DNA from 3 places in the Dickeya lacustris genome. Region 2 is predicted to be linked to each of the others. Evidence: predicted binding sites of a transcription regulator. Region 2 holds the regulator's gene; each other region holds the start of a gene.

The links. Region 2 encodes PurR, which represses purine synthesis genes. Its sites were predicted from a motif close to CANGCAAACGTTTGCNTG; they were not measured.
Region 1: a site for PurR is predicted at 2,794-2,811, ahead of O1Q98_RS11425 (nucleobase:cation symporter-2 family protein). Genes of this name have one in related genera too.
Region 3: a site for PurR is predicted at 2,645-2,662, ahead of O1Q98_RS14725 (nucleoside-specific channel-forming protein Tsx). Genes of this name have one in related genera too.

What each region holds. Positions count from the first base shown of each region.
Region 1 covers NZ_CP114280.1:2,513,526-2,518,387, reverse strand. The annotation lists gene O1Q98_RS11430 (AsmA family protein) at 1-1,192, opposite strand, end outside; gene O1Q98_RS11425 (nucleobase:cation symporter-2 family protein) at 1,348-2,736, opposite strand; gene O1Q98_RS11420 (cysteine peptidase family C39 domain-containing protein) at 3,279-3,473, shown strand; gene O1Q98_RS11415 (hypothetical protein) at 3,475-3,861, shown strand; gene recG (ATP-dependent DNA helicase RecG) at 3,925-4,862, opposite strand, start outside.
Region 2 covers NZ_CP114280.1:863,729-868,590, forward strand. The annotation lists gene rnt (ribonuclease T) at 1-52, shown strand, start outside; gene O1Q98_RS03905 (Grx4 family monothiol glutaredoxin) at 106-459, opposite strand; gene O1Q98_RS03910 (C40 family peptidase) at 796-1,833, shown strand; gene cydH (cytochrome bd-I oxidase subunit CydH) at 2,029-2,118, opposite strand; gene purR (HTH-type transcriptional repressor PurR) at 2,481-3,506, shown strand; partial or broken gene O1Q98_RS03925 (riboflavin synthase subunit alpha) at 3,769-4,420, opposite strand; partial or broken gene O1Q98_RS03930 (MATE family efflux transporter) at 4,696-4,862, shown strand, end outside.
Region 3 covers NZ_CP114280.1:3,244,598-3,249,459, forward strand. The annotation lists gene ppdD (prepilin peptidase-dependent pilin) at 1-314, opposite strand, end outside; gene nadC (carboxylating nicotinate-nucleotide diphosphorylase) at 658-1,548, opposite strand; gene O1Q98_RS14725 (nucleoside-specific channel-forming protein Tsx) at 1,665-2,528, opposite strand; gene ampD (1,6-anhydro-N-acetylmuramyl-L-alanine amidase AmpD) at 2,888-3,448, shown strand; gene ampE (beta-lactamase regulator AmpE) at 3,453-4,307, shown strand; gene O1Q98_RS14740 (amino acid permease) at 4,445-4,862, opposite strand, start outside.

The DNA of each region.
Region 1 (4,862 bases), 1.6 Mb from region 2:
TGATGTCGATCAGCAGATTATGGTTGGCGTTAAACTTCTTGATTTCCACCTCAGCCAGCCAATCCGGTAGCGTGCGCAACCAGCGCTGCCGCCAGTCTGTCGGCAATGTGTACTCCATCCCCGCGACGGCCAGTTCATCGAGCGTCAGTCGGTGAGTGTTACGCAGCCAGTTGCCTGTGGTACGTAATAAGCCGCCTTCCCAACGGGTTGAGAATTGTTTGATATTCACGCCTTGCTTTGACAGATCAAGGCTGACTATCGGGTCAACAAAATGCATGTTGCCGTTGACGATGTCAGTTGCATTAAACGACAGGGAGCCATCATCACTTTGCCAGTCGTTCTGGCGGAAGGTGACATTTTGCAGCGTGACGTCCAAATCGGTAAATGCCCAGTTTAGCCCCTCGATGCGAGCATCAATCAGGTCAAAACGGTTAACCGTCACGGCGGGCAGCCGCGCCACTGGTTGCCAGAAATCCGTAATAGATTGCTGGGTTTGCAGTCGAACATTACTCAAGCGCAGTGTATTAATCAGCCAACTGCCATCTGCCGTCCGGGAGGCATTACCGGTCAGTTCACCGCGTGCGACGTCTGCACCGAAATTCTCAAGCGTCAGTTGCTGTTCGTTAAACTGACCCTGTACCAGCACTTTGCTGGCAGGGAGGTCATTGAGCGTTAACGATTGAGCGCTTAACTGAAAAGCGGCTTTTTTACCTAACAACGCCCCTTGCTCTGGTTTCCAGGGAACGATACCACCGGTGACTTGTTCACCCTGTAGACGCCAATCGCCATCCTGACCCTGTAGCGCCATATTTTTTAGCTGGAGCCGGTCGGCTTCAATGGGCAGAGTAAAACCGGTTTGTGCCAGATTAAGTGTGCCGCCTTCTAATATCAGGCTGGAAAAATGCCGAGGATCGGTTATCTGGCGTACGCTGAACCCCACCACAATGTTTTTAGCCGTCAGTGTAACGGGCTGATTTTTATGACTGAAACTCGTGTCCTGAAGCGTGATTTGCCCAGGGGAAGACCAGTCATGCGCCATTTTCTTAAATGACACCTGGTATTCGGAGCGCTGATTCACCCACTGGGTAATCTGCTTTGCCCCCCATTCTGTCTGGGCCAATACATACAGCACGATCGCGACCAGTAATGCCAGTAGCAGCAGTGTGAGAATAAGTTTCCCGATAAGTTTCATTGCCTCAGTCCGTGCCAGTCATAAAAGATTATGGTGTTATGCCGTAATTACTCAGCCGCCTCAACAAGTAACTTATTACAGCAAATAAATAAGGGCCGATGTTACACCATCGGCCCTTATTATCACGTCAGATTAAAAATTTCTGGAAGCGTGGCTTACTCTTTTTCGTGAGGAAAGACCAGATTCAACACAATTGCTGTGATGCCGCCCGCAGCGATACCGGACGATAACAGTGTTTTCAGCCAGTCTGGCGCAAATTGCAGAATCAGCGGCTGCTGAGAAACGCCCAGCCCGACGGCCAGCGACAGCGCAATGATCATGATAGCCCGACGGTTGAGCGGCTCACGGGAAACAATCCGCACGCCTGAAGCCGCGATGGTGCCGAACATGACGATGGTCGCGCCACCCAGCACCGGTTCAGGAATATGCTGGACAAATCCGCTGACTGCCGGGAACAAACCAAGCACGATAAGCATCAGCGCGACAACAAAACCGACATAGCGGCTGGCGACGCCGGTCAACTGGATTACGCCGTTGTTCTGGCCAAAGCAAGAGTTAGGGAAAGTGTTAAATACCGCAGACAGGCAGGAGTTGAGGCCGTTTGCCAGTACGCCGCCTTTCAGACGTTTCATATACAGCGGCCCGCTAACCGGCTGTTCCGAAACATCGGACGTTGCCGTGATATCGCCAATAGTTTCCAGTGACGTCACCATAAACACCAGCATTAACGGAACCAATAAACTCCAGTCAAAGCCAAGACCATAGTACATCGGCGTCGGCACCATGATGAGCGATGTGGTGCCGGAAGCGGTGTGCTCTGGCAACATCCCCATCAACCAGGCAGCCAGGTAGCCAATCGCCATGGCTATCACCAGTGAGGCGACGCGCAGATAAGGATTACGCTGGCGGTTGAGCAAAATAATGACGGCCAACACCACAGCGGCCAGTAAGAGATTTTTGGGGGCGCCGAAAGTGTGGTTGCTCATTGCCGCAAAGCCTCCGCCGATAGAGGTCAGGCCGACCTGAATCAGCGATAAGCCGATAATCATTACAACAATGCCGGAAACCAGCGGGGTAATGATGCGGCGCGCCAGATGTAATACGCGCGAGAGCAGCATTTCTGTGCAAGACGCTATCATCAGGGTGCCAAACAGCGCGGCCATCATGGTTGGCACATCTGCCCCGCCGTTTTTCAGCGCCATGCCGCCCATAATGAGCGGAGTCACAAAGTTAAAGCTGGTGCCCTGAATCGACAACAGGCCAGAGCCGACCGGCCCCCAGGTTTTAATTTGTAAAATTGATGCCAGGCCGGAGGCGAACAGCGACATGCTAATAATGTGCTGAGTGTCCTGGGCTGGCAGACCTAATGCCTGACAAATCAATAGCGCTGGGGTAATCACCGCAACAAACATGGCAAGCAGGTGCTGACAGGCGGCAAACAGCGTTTGCGGCAGCGGTGGTCTGTCTTCAAGGCGATAGATGAGTTCACTGCGCTGAGGTGCGGCAGCGGCTTCTGTTTGGGATGTTTCCGTGGTGGTAGTCATGATGTAAGTTGGCGTTCCTGAAACGACAAAGAGCGCATTTTAATGATCTCTTGGTTGAAAGCAAACGTTTGCTAATGTTCGAACGAATGATTTTTGGGTTATGGAATAACGCTAAAGATGATTTTTATTCTTAAAATAAGGGATACATGAATAAACCATCTGAATGGCTAAAATTTTATTTAGATATGAATTTCAATTCACTATATATAATTTTATTATCCTGCTAATTATATGTAATGTATTAATACCTATTATAAGTATTATTTTCAGCTAGATTAAAATATTTTGTATGATATATAATGACATAAAGTGTTATACGATAATTGTAATATGGCAAGATTGCGGGAAGCGACTTTCTCCCTTCTGCACTATATAAATAAAAATATTTCCCTTTAAAATACTCAAGAATGGTAATGTGAAATTAAAAATAGTGTTGATAGCGCTATTTTTTCTATAACGGCTCAAGCAACTGTCACCGAATTAAAAGGTGTTTGTGTTTTTGGCACTGTTTATGACACGCTACCAAAGGGGTTAAATTTGATGTGAATGATGAATTGATTGTGTCTGAATTAATCATTATTCCTATTGAAGGTGCTGAATACATACATTTTGTTGTACTTGATAGAATGAATAAAGAAAGTGCAATCGTTTATGATCCTGAAATTGGGAAAGTGAATATGCCGATTTATGAGTTAAAACATCGATGGAACGGATATGCATTATTAATCGGAGGCTGAGGTGACGAATAATATCAATGGGTTGAATAAGGGTGATGCAGCAGCTTATGGGGCATGGGGAATTCAGGTTAATAAAAGACATGAAAAATTCAATGAGCTCCTAAATATAGCAGCTAATGAACAGCAAAAAAACACGATGTCACCTGTTTCACTCGTGAATTCAAAAACAGGGAATCATGTTTTTAATGGTTTTTTCAGTAATTTCTTGGAAGGTAATCCTGATACTCCATCAGGAAAAGATGTATCGAATAGCTTATCTAAGGAGGAGAAGTTTATTTTAAATGAAGCTAATTCTTTGTTAAGAAATAGGATTATCTTCAATAAATATATATCACAGTTACAAAATTCTGAAACCAATACCGGTTCAGTGATTTTTGTTAAAATATAATATATATTTTTTAGCTATATGTAGTAATGATATTGACCATAAAATGGATCCTAACGTGGTGCATCAAGCGTTGGTATAGCGTGTACGTTCAGGAAGCCAGCGTGCTATCAGGGCGTTGGCGTGTTCAGGGTAATGGGTATGGAGATGGCGGGCAACGCGTTGCACCTGAGGGATAAGTGCCTGATCGCGCAATAAATCGGCGACCTTAAACACGGCATTACCGGTCTGGCGTGTACCAAGAAGCTCCCCTGGGCCGCGAATTTCCAGATCGCGCTGGGCAATCACAAAGCCGTCATGGCTGTCGCGCAATACCTGCAAACGCATTTGCGCGGTTTTACTCAGCGGTGATTTATATAGCAGCACGCAGTGTGACGCGATGGCTCCTCGCCCGACGCGGCCACGCAACTGATGCAATTGCGCTAACCCCAGTCGCTCCGGGTTTTCGATAATCATCAAACTGGCGTTAGGCACATCAACGCCGACTTCTATCACCGTTGTTGCAACCAGTAATTGTAATTGGTTGGCTTTAAAGGCCTCCATGACCGCCTGCTTTTCTTTGGGTTTCATGCGGCCATGCACCAGACCAATCGCGAGATCGGGTAAGGCTAACTGTAACTCCTGACAAGTGGCTTGCGCCGCTTGTGCTTCCAGCAGGTCAGACTCTTCAATCAGCGTACACACCCAATATGCTTGTCGCCCCTCTTGCAGACAGGCGTGGCGTACTCGTTGGATAATCTCGTCGCGCCGGGTATCCGGGATTGCGACGGTGGTAATAGGGGTGCGCCCAGGCGGTAGCTCATCGATGATGGAGGTATCAAGATCGGCATAGGCGGTCATTGCCAGCGTGCGCGGGATGGGGGTGGCGGTCATAATCAGTTGATGAGGATGAAAGCCCTGCTCTTCGCCTTTCTCCCATAACGCCAGTCGCTGATGTACGCCAAAGCGGTGCTGCTCATCAATGATGACCAACGCCAACCCGTTGAATTGTACCTGCTGCTGAA
Region 2 (4,862 bases):
GTCTGAAGGGCAATCTGTTACCAAAGAATCTGTTACCAAAACAGCCGAGTGATAGCTGCCACATCAGGCAACGCATGCGTTGCCTGATGTCACCGCAAACGCAGATTAAGCCTGAGGCTCGTCTGCCTGCTGGGATCTGTATTTATCGGCAGTCTCTTTAATCAGGCTCTGCAACTCCCCACGCTGATACATTTCAATCAGAATGTCGCAACCGCCGACCAACTCGCCATCAACCCACAACTGCGGGAAGGTCGGCCAATTGGCGTACTTAGGCAATTCGGCACGGATATCTGGGTTTTGCAAAATATCAACATAAGCAAAACGCTCACCACATGCTGACAACGCCTGTACCGCCTGGGCGGAAAAACCACAGCTCGGCAGTTTTGGCGAGCCTTTCATGTACAGTAGGATCGGGTTTTCAGCGATCTGGCGCTGAATTTTCTCAACAGTGCTAGTCATTCTTTATGCTTCCTTAAGCGGGTGATGCCGGTATCAAGTCAGACTCGACATAGGATTACGGCCAGGAGCGCTAGCCGCTTTTCGTGCTATAGCCGGGTATTCTACCGATAGCGGCAACCACAAAAAAACGCTATCTTTTGTAGGGTTTTACGATTTTATCATCGCCGCGTGTCTGCCGCCGCCGCATTGATGGATAATTAAGCAAAAAACAACTGCTGTTAACGTTTTCTCACTATTTTGTAGTAACAAAAGCCCTATCCCCACTTTTTTATCAGGTCATTTTGGGGAATACTGTAAAGATTGAACGATTGAGGACACCATTCGGTCAGCATCATTATGCGTTTATTTATTACGCTTTTTTTATTATTTTTCAGTAATCTGTTTTTTAGTCTGGCACAAGCTGCGCCTCACAATAACGCTGTATTACCACGCAAAAGCGGCGTGGCTACGGCGAGTAAGGCTGTGGATGATCCGAAAAAAAGCAAGACTGCAAAGAGTGCTAAAAAAAGCGCCAGTGCGCCGTCTACTCCCCCTGCGTCATCGCGTAAAGCCGCTGTATCGGATAAGCACCCTGTACCTAAAAACACGGCAACCAGCCACTCCGGTGCACCTGCACACAGCAAAACTGCCGCAGCTAAAGGGAATGCCCCGGCTAACACGGCACACAATGCCGCTAAAACCGGCAAAAATGATAAAAAACCAGAGAAAACCCCCTTAGCCAAAGCGCCCCTGCCCACAGCTAAAAATGCCAAGAAAGGGCATGTGCCCGAACAGCCAGCAACGGTAGCGAAAGCGGCACATACCAAAAGCACAAAACCAGGCACAGGGCAGCCAGCAGCAAAAAATCACAAAGGTAAATCCAGCACTCATAGCGAAGAGTTAGCCGCCAGCGCGCATCACGGTAAGAACAAAAAAGACACACAGAACAAGTCCGTTATTGCCATGAATCCGGCGCATCAAAAGCGTTATCAGCATGCCAAGCAGACAGCGATGAATAAGCTGATGAGTCAGATTGGCAAGCCTTATCACTGGGGTGGCTCATCGCCCTATTCTGGTTTTGATTGCAGCGGATTAGTGTATTACGCCTACAAAGATGTGGTGAAAATCCCGATTCCTCGCACCGCTAACGAGATGTTCCATCTGCGCGATGCCGCCCCTATCAAGAAAAATGAATTGGAGAGCGGGGATCTGGTATTTTTCAGAATTACCAACCGAGGTGCCGCCGATCACGTCGGCGTTTATCTTGGCAATGGCCGCTTTATTCAGTCGCCCCGCACCGGCTCTGATATAAAAATCAGCAAACTGAGTGAAGACTACTGGCAGGATCACTACGTCGGCGCACGCCGCGTGGTGACACCGAAGACAATTCGTTGATACAGCGATTAAAAATCACACCTTTAGCGCGGTAATACGGCTTGATGGCGGGTTACGGTTATGGCCCACGACGCTCGATGACTCTCATTTCATTCGCGCTCCATCCACTCTCGATGCACTTCTGTACAAGCCGTCTGCCGTTAGCGCACTGAGATTGCCCGGCCAGCAAGAACGCGTCAGCCGGACAATACGGCGTTAATTCAATACAGCATTCATGCTGAACACCACAATCACCGCCAGCGCAACGGCCGTTGTGAATAACGACATCTTCAAATTAGTATCCATAAACATGCTCCTGTATTTGACGAAACGGCGGGTTATCACATCACAATGAATATACACCGACGATAAATATAACCAGTTTTTCATTATATGAAACAGCGTTAAAAAAACCGCTTTCCTCATCACAGAGATAACACGAATTATTTCTTCCACTTTTGATCTAGATCGGCCAGAATTCGCAGTTTACTGTATGCACTGCGTTGGCCGCCTCCCGGCCTCCCCTCCGGCGACACTTCGGCATATCTCCACCTGAAATCGTGCCTTGCTATCTGGCTGGAGATGAATTCACGCAGGCAAACGATTAACAACATATTTACTGCTGTAACAGATGCGTTGCTGTTACAACTGTTCAGGAGTCACTTGAGATGGCAACGATTAAAGATGTGGCAAAGCGCGCAGGCGTTTCAACCACAACCGTATCACACGTGATCAATAAAACACGTTTCGTCGCCGAAGAAACCAAAGCTGCGGTGCGTGCAGCCATCAAGGAATTGCACTACTCACCAAGCGCGGTGGCGCGCAGCCTGAAAGTGAATCACACCAAGTCTATCGGGTTGCTGGCCACCTCAAGTGAAGCGCCCTATTTTGCTGAAATTATCGAAGCCGTCGAAAATAGCTGTTACGCCAGAGGCTACACCCTCATTCTGTGTAACTCCCACAATAATCTGGATAAACAGCGCGCTTATTTGTCCATGCTGGCGCAAAAGCGCGTTGATGGCTTATTAGTCATGTGTGCCGAATACCCACCCGCGCTGTTATCCATGCTGGCTGACTACCGCCATATCCCGATGGTCGTCATGGACTGGGGGGAAGCGCACAGCGATTTTACCGACACCATCATCGATAATGCCTTCACCGGCGGCTACATGGCTGGCCGTTACCTGATTGAACGGGGCCACCGTGATATTGGCGCAATCCCTGGCTCGCAGGAACGTAATACCGGCAGCGGTCGCTATCTGGGCTTTCTCAAGGCGTTGAAGGAAGCGGAAATTACGATACGCGAAGAATGGGTGGTGCAAGGCGATTTCGAACCGGAATCCGGCTATAAGGCCATGCACCAAATTCTGGCGCAAAAGCATCGCCCGACGGCGGTATTCTGTGGCGGCGATATCATGGCGATGGGCGCGATTTGTGCCGCAGATGAGCTGGGATTGCGGGTTCCGCAGGATATTTCGGTGATAGGGTATGACAATGTTCGCCACGCCCGTTATTTCACGCCGGCGCTCACCACTATCCATCAACCGAAAGAGCGTCTCGGACAAGCCGCATTCTCAATGTTGCTGGATCGCATTACCAGCAAACGTGAGGAAGCGCAGACCATTGAAGTCCACCCGACGCTCATTGAGCGTCGCTCTGTCGGCGATGGCCCCTTCCTCGACTATCGGCGCTAATACCGCGCCAGTCCCGGCTGGTCAGGAAAAACCATGACCAGCGCTGGCAGCCACACTCCGGTCATGGTTTTTGACGACAACAACCATCATCTGACGCTGCCAGATAGCTATGCCAACGGCTCGCCAACTGTCCTGACTGTGCATTTGTTCTGACTGTGCGTTGCGCGCGCTAACCGCTTGACAGCGCAAGAGCCCAGGTTTCTCACTGAGGCCTCAACCGGCGGCTCAGGCACATTCTTTGCCCTTTGCCGCCGGGTTAAGGTTATTCGTCTTGCGCTGCCTCTGCCTCTGCCTGCTGCCGGGCTTGTTGGGCCGCCATCACACGCTCAACGGAATCGACTATCGCTTGTGTTTGCGGGTCAATTTTCAATATTGATGCGATCGCCAAGCCGCTTTTTCCCCAGCGTGGTACGTTGCAGTGTTTCAGGGATCAAATGCACACAGAAACGACTGCGAGTGACTTCACCCACCGTCAGACTAATGCCGTCAATACCAATAAACCCTTTATGCAAAACATATTTCATCAGGCTGGTATCCGACAGGCGGAACCAAATCTGATGGTTATTTTCTGAGGTCAGGATCTTCACAACCTCTGCCGTACACATAATATGGCCGGACATGACATGCCCACCGATTTCATCGCCATATTTGGCCGCACGCTCAACATTCACGCTGTCGCCGACGTTAATCTCGCCCAGGTTAGTCAAGCGTAATGTCTCTTTGATTAAATCAAAGCTGACGCAATCGCCGTTAATCTCGGTTACGGTCAAACAACAGCCGTTATGCGCCACAGAAGCGCCCGGCTCAAGTCCAGGCAGCAGTTCAGCAGGCAGTTGGATGACGTGAGTGCGAAAATTGGGTTTTTCATCAACAGACACGACTGTCGCCGTGCCTTGAACAATACCGGTAAACATGATGGTGTTCTGCTCTCCTGAATCGGGTCATAAAACGCGATGGATGCAACCTTGGCGCTTATCCGATGATCGGAATAACGCCTGAAAACGCATTCATCGAATGCACGGCAGTGTGCACCAGATTGACAGGAAAACCAAACGGAACAGACGGCATAGCACAGGCATTGGTTTAACACCGTTAAATCGTTACAATGCATTATCTTTTTTTACGAAATAAAGGATGATTGTCTTTCTCGTGCCGAGATCCCTCTCAATCCTGTTCTAGGAAGGTTGTTGTGCAGAAGTATTTAGCAGAAGCGCGTCATTTGCTGGCGCTGGCCATTCCCGTCATTATTGCGCAAGTCTCGCAAACCTCAATGGGTGTGGTGGATACCATCATGGCAGGCTCGTATAGCGCGACCGATATGGCTGCCGTTGCCGTGGGCACCTCCATCTGGTTGCC
Region 3 (4,862 bases), 2.0 Mb from region 2:
ACAATGCGCAGGCCTTGCAGTGTTGATTGACCGGTAAGTGTAATGACGCCGCTATTGATGGTTACAGCGCTGACATAGCGTGAGGATGTGGCGGCAGGAATGCCTTGTACCCCGGCATTGCACTCGCCAAACCCGGCGTTCGTCAGCCCGCAGAGATCGACGGCAGTTTTATACGACGCCATGGTTTGCAGCATATCTGTCATCGCCGCTTTTTGTAGATAACCTTGGTAAGCCGGTATGCCTAAAGCACTCAGCATGGCAATAATGGCGATGACCACCATCAGTTCGATTAATGAAAATCCGTGTTGTGTCATGGTATGCATTCCCTGGTATGGCTGGTAGCGGCAGGATAATGGCGGCCTGTATGGTTGGCGATGAGCAGTGTTTAAATCAGGAAGCCGCCCGCTAAACCGCAGTGCTTTATGAGGGAGCGTTACAAAATAGAGGCGAAGCGCCTCGCAAAATGACGATGTGAGGGAGCGGGCCGAGAAATAGTCGTGTAGAAAAGTAGAAAAGTAGAAAAGTAGAAAAGTAGAAAAGTAGAAAAGTAGAAAAGTAGAGAAACGGAAAAAAGGATGGCGTGGAGTCTGTTGCCGCTACGCCATCAGCCCATTGGTATGCCCGGCTGATGGCGTAGCGGTTTTATGCCATCGTGCGCTAGCTAAAGCGCATCGACAAATCGAGCGCCCGCACATGCTTGGTTAACGCGCCCACCGAAATATAGTCAACGCCTGTGGCTGCGTAATCTGCCAGGGTTTGCAGTGTGACGTTGCCAGAGACTTCCAATAGCGCACGGCCGTTGGTCAATGTGACAGCTTCCCGGATGGCGGCCAGCGTAAAATTATCCAGCATGATAATGTCTGCACCTGCATCAAGAGCGTGTTGCAGTTCGTTCAGGGTCTCTACCTCGACTTCTACCGGCACATCGCTACGTAGCTGAAGGGCTTTTTCGACCGCCTGTTTGATGGAGCCGGCTGCAATAATGTGGTTCTCTTTGATAAGAAATGCATCTGCCAAACCCAGACGGTGATTGCTGCCGCCACCGCACAGTACCGCGTATTTAAGCGCAGTACGTAAACCTGGCACCGTTTTTCGCGTATCCAGCAAGCGGGTTCGTGTTCCAGTCAGTTGCGCAACATAACGGCTGACTTCGGTTGCCACGCCACTGAGCGTTTGCAGGAAATTGAGCGCGGTGCGCTCTCCGGTGAGCAGGATGCGGGAGACACCGTGTAGTTGGCACAGCACTTGATTAGCGGTCAATGCATCACCGTCTTGGACTTGCCAGTCAATGGTGATGTTGCCGCCTAACTGGCGGAATACTTCGTCCAGCCAGCGTTGGCCGCAGAAGACGCCCGCTTCACGGGTGATAATAACGGCGCTGGCCATGGTCTCTGCCGGTAATAGCTGTGCGGTGATATCGTGCTCTTGGTTGACTTCCCCCCCCAGATCCTCACGTAATGCCAGGCTGACGCTGGTGGGAATATCTTGCTCAATACGACCAAGCAGTTCGGCCTGGCGTTGTTCCTGACTATAACGGCGTGTTGTCATTGTGCGACCCCGACGGCAATTCAGAATTATGCTATCTCGCTGAATAAGAGATAGTTTTATAAATTCAGCGCGTTATTTCGTATCCCGACGATAGCCGGGATACATGATGGCAACAATCAGAAGTTGTAGCCTGCGACCAGATAATATCCCCATCCGGTAGAGCGAACATTGAATGGGCCACGGCCAAAATCTAATTCCGTGCCCTCAGCCCATTGGCCACCGTTGTGGAAGTAACGCGCGACCACAGAATAGTGCCAGTGATCGTAGTTCAAGGCCAGAATATGGCTAGAGGCAATCGCGTTGCTAGTACGTGATGGGCCTGCTGCGTTAGCCAGGTCTGAGCCGAAATCAAAGTTGGTAAAGCCGATATAGGTCAGCTTGCCGCCCCACACGGAGGCAATCGGGTAGAAGTATTTAATTTTGAAGCGGTATCCATCCCAACGATCTTCATTGGGCGCGGTGTAGTTCTGGCCCTGATACTTGGCGTAGATATTGGCAGACAGTGAGAGATCGGTGCCGGTGGCAATGTCGGTACCCAGACCTACGTACCAGGTACTCTGGCGCGAATCGTTATTACGACCCTGATCGTAGATAATATTATTCGCAACGTACCACTCTTTAAACGGGCCGAAACCTAACTGCGAGTGGGTTAATTTATCAATTGAAAAACGCGGTTCAAGTTCCATGAACAGCGGGGAACCTTTGTCCCAAATACCACGGTCAGGCGTGTTGCCCGCGCCAAACGTTTTTGGCACGTCAATATAACCGTAGAAATCAAACCAGTCTTTGCGGGCGAAAGCTTCATACTCGAGGTATACATCGTTATTCAACTGGGGCCCAAAACGCGTGTGATAGCTGCCTACAACGTTAATACTTTGATGCCACCAGTCAGAGAGATATTGCGGATCATGACTCTCCGCAAGAGTGGGTAAACTGTATGACAACGTGCTAATTGCACAGGCAGCAAGGATTTTTTTCATGACGATTCTCTGTGTTGCCCGACCTATCATCAACAGCCTGAACTATCAGCCTGTGGGATAGCCATTCGGACGGTAATAACAAAAAAATGTTGAGAAAACTTTCTGGCGATGGGGTAGGCGGAAACGTTTGCTTGCGGCGCGCGCTTTCTTAGCTTCCCATCAGAAAGAAGGGGCGCAGCATACCAGAAGACAGGCGGAACATCATAGATTGTGCGCATATTCTGCGGTGCAAGCAGTGGATAAATCTAACGCATCGGCAATGTGGCAGATGCGGTAAGATACCGACATGATAAGTCATCAGCTGTGGCAGATCGCTTAATGACTGTCACTTACATGGCAGATTGCTTAAAGGAGGAGCGATGAGGGTCGAGAATGGTTGGCTGACAGGGGTGACACATATTCTGTCACCGCATCAGGATGAACGTCCGCAGGGGGAGCTTCCCTCGCTGTTGGTCATCCATAATATTAGTTTACCGCCGGGTGAGTTTGGCGGGCCCTATATCGATAGGCTTTTTACCGGCACATTAGAGGGTAGCGACCATCCGTATTTTGCCACGATTAGCCATTTGCGGGTGTCAGCCCATTGTCTGATTCGTCGTGACGGCGAAGTTATTCAGTATGTCGCTTTTGATAAACGCGCCTGGCATGCCGGTGTTTCTCAGTTTGAGGGGCGCGAGCGCTGTAATGATTTCTCTATTGGTATTGAACTTGAAGGCACAGATAGCACGCCCTTTACCCCCGAGCAATATAACCGCCTCGCGCAGGTGACGCGGCTACTCAATGAGTATTATGGTATTACGTCGGCGCGAATTACCGGGCATAGCGACATTGCGCCAGGACGTAAAACAGACCCGGGCCCGGCATTTGATTGGGCACGGTATCAACAGTTATGGCAGGCACACGTGCAGAAAGGGGAGTAAGCCAATGACGCTGTTTAGCCTATTGTTGGTTTTAGGGTGGGAACGGGGCTTTAAGCGTAGCGATCGCTGGCAACTGGATCATCATTTGGAGCGGCTGTTTCGTCATCTTTCATCCCCGTCTTTGTTGCAGACGCTTTTCCTGTCGCTGGCAGCAATGGGGGGCGTGTTTGTGTTGCAGCGGCTGCTGAGTGGCTGGCTATTCGGCTTGCCGCAGCTTTTTCTGTGGATTGTCATTGGGCTATTGTGCATTGGCGCAGGCGAGTCGCGCCAACATTATCACCGCTATATTCAGGCGGCAAAACGCGGTGAGAGCGATGCTTGTCAGGAAATGGCGGTTGAGCTGGCGCTCATCCATGGTTTACCGCAGGAAGCGACCGCGCGCGAGCGGTTAAAAGAGCTGCAAAATGCGCTGCTGTGGTTAAATTTCCGTTTTTATCTGGCACCGCTGTTTTGGTTTGTGGTGGCAGGCCCGTATGGCGCAGTCGCATTGGTCGGCTATACCGTATTACGCGCCAGGCAATGCTGTCTCGCCCGCCATCACACGCCGCTGGAGCGCGCCAATGCGGGGGTTGATACCCTGCTGCATTGGCTTGATTGGCTTCCTGTTCGTCTGGCTGGGGTGGCGTATGCTCTGTTAGGGCATGGTGAAAAGGCACTGCCTGCATGGTTTGCCGCGATGATGGACTGGCGTTCGTCGCAGTATTGGGTGCTAACCCGGCTGGCGCAATTCTCTTTGGAAAGAGAGCCGCATAGCGACCCAATATCTACGCCACAGGCAGCGGTATCGTTGGCAAAAAAAGTTACGCAGATATTGGTTGTCGTCGTTGCTCTGTTGACGATTTACGGCACGCTGATTTAGCGGCCGATAGCGAGAAAAATAGCGAGAAAAATAGCGAGAAAAGAAGAGAGAAAATAAGAAAGAAAAAAAGAGGATGACCGCATTGCGCTCATCCTCTTTCTCTTTCGTCCGTCGGTTAAAACTGTCGGAGGTTTAAATTAATGGCGTTTTCTAAAACGGTAGCCAATACCTAATATCACCAGCCATACCGGGATCAGCAAAACAGAAATCTGAATGCCCGGAGTCATAAACATAATCACCAGTATGCCAACCATGAAGGCCAGACACAGGTAATTACCATAAGGGAACCACAGCGCCTGAAAACGTGTTTTAACGCCTTGTTTGTCCTTCGCTGCGCGGAATTTCAGGTGGGCCAGACTTATCATCGCCCAGTTGATAACCAATGCGGAAACAACCAGCGCCATCAACAGTTCAAAGGCTTTACCCGGCAGGAGATAGTTGATGAGTACGCACAAGGCGGTTGCCAGCGCTGATAATCCAATGGCGACGACAGGAACACCGCGACGATCGACTTTCAGCAGCGATTGCGGGCCATTACCTTGTTTGGCTAGGCCG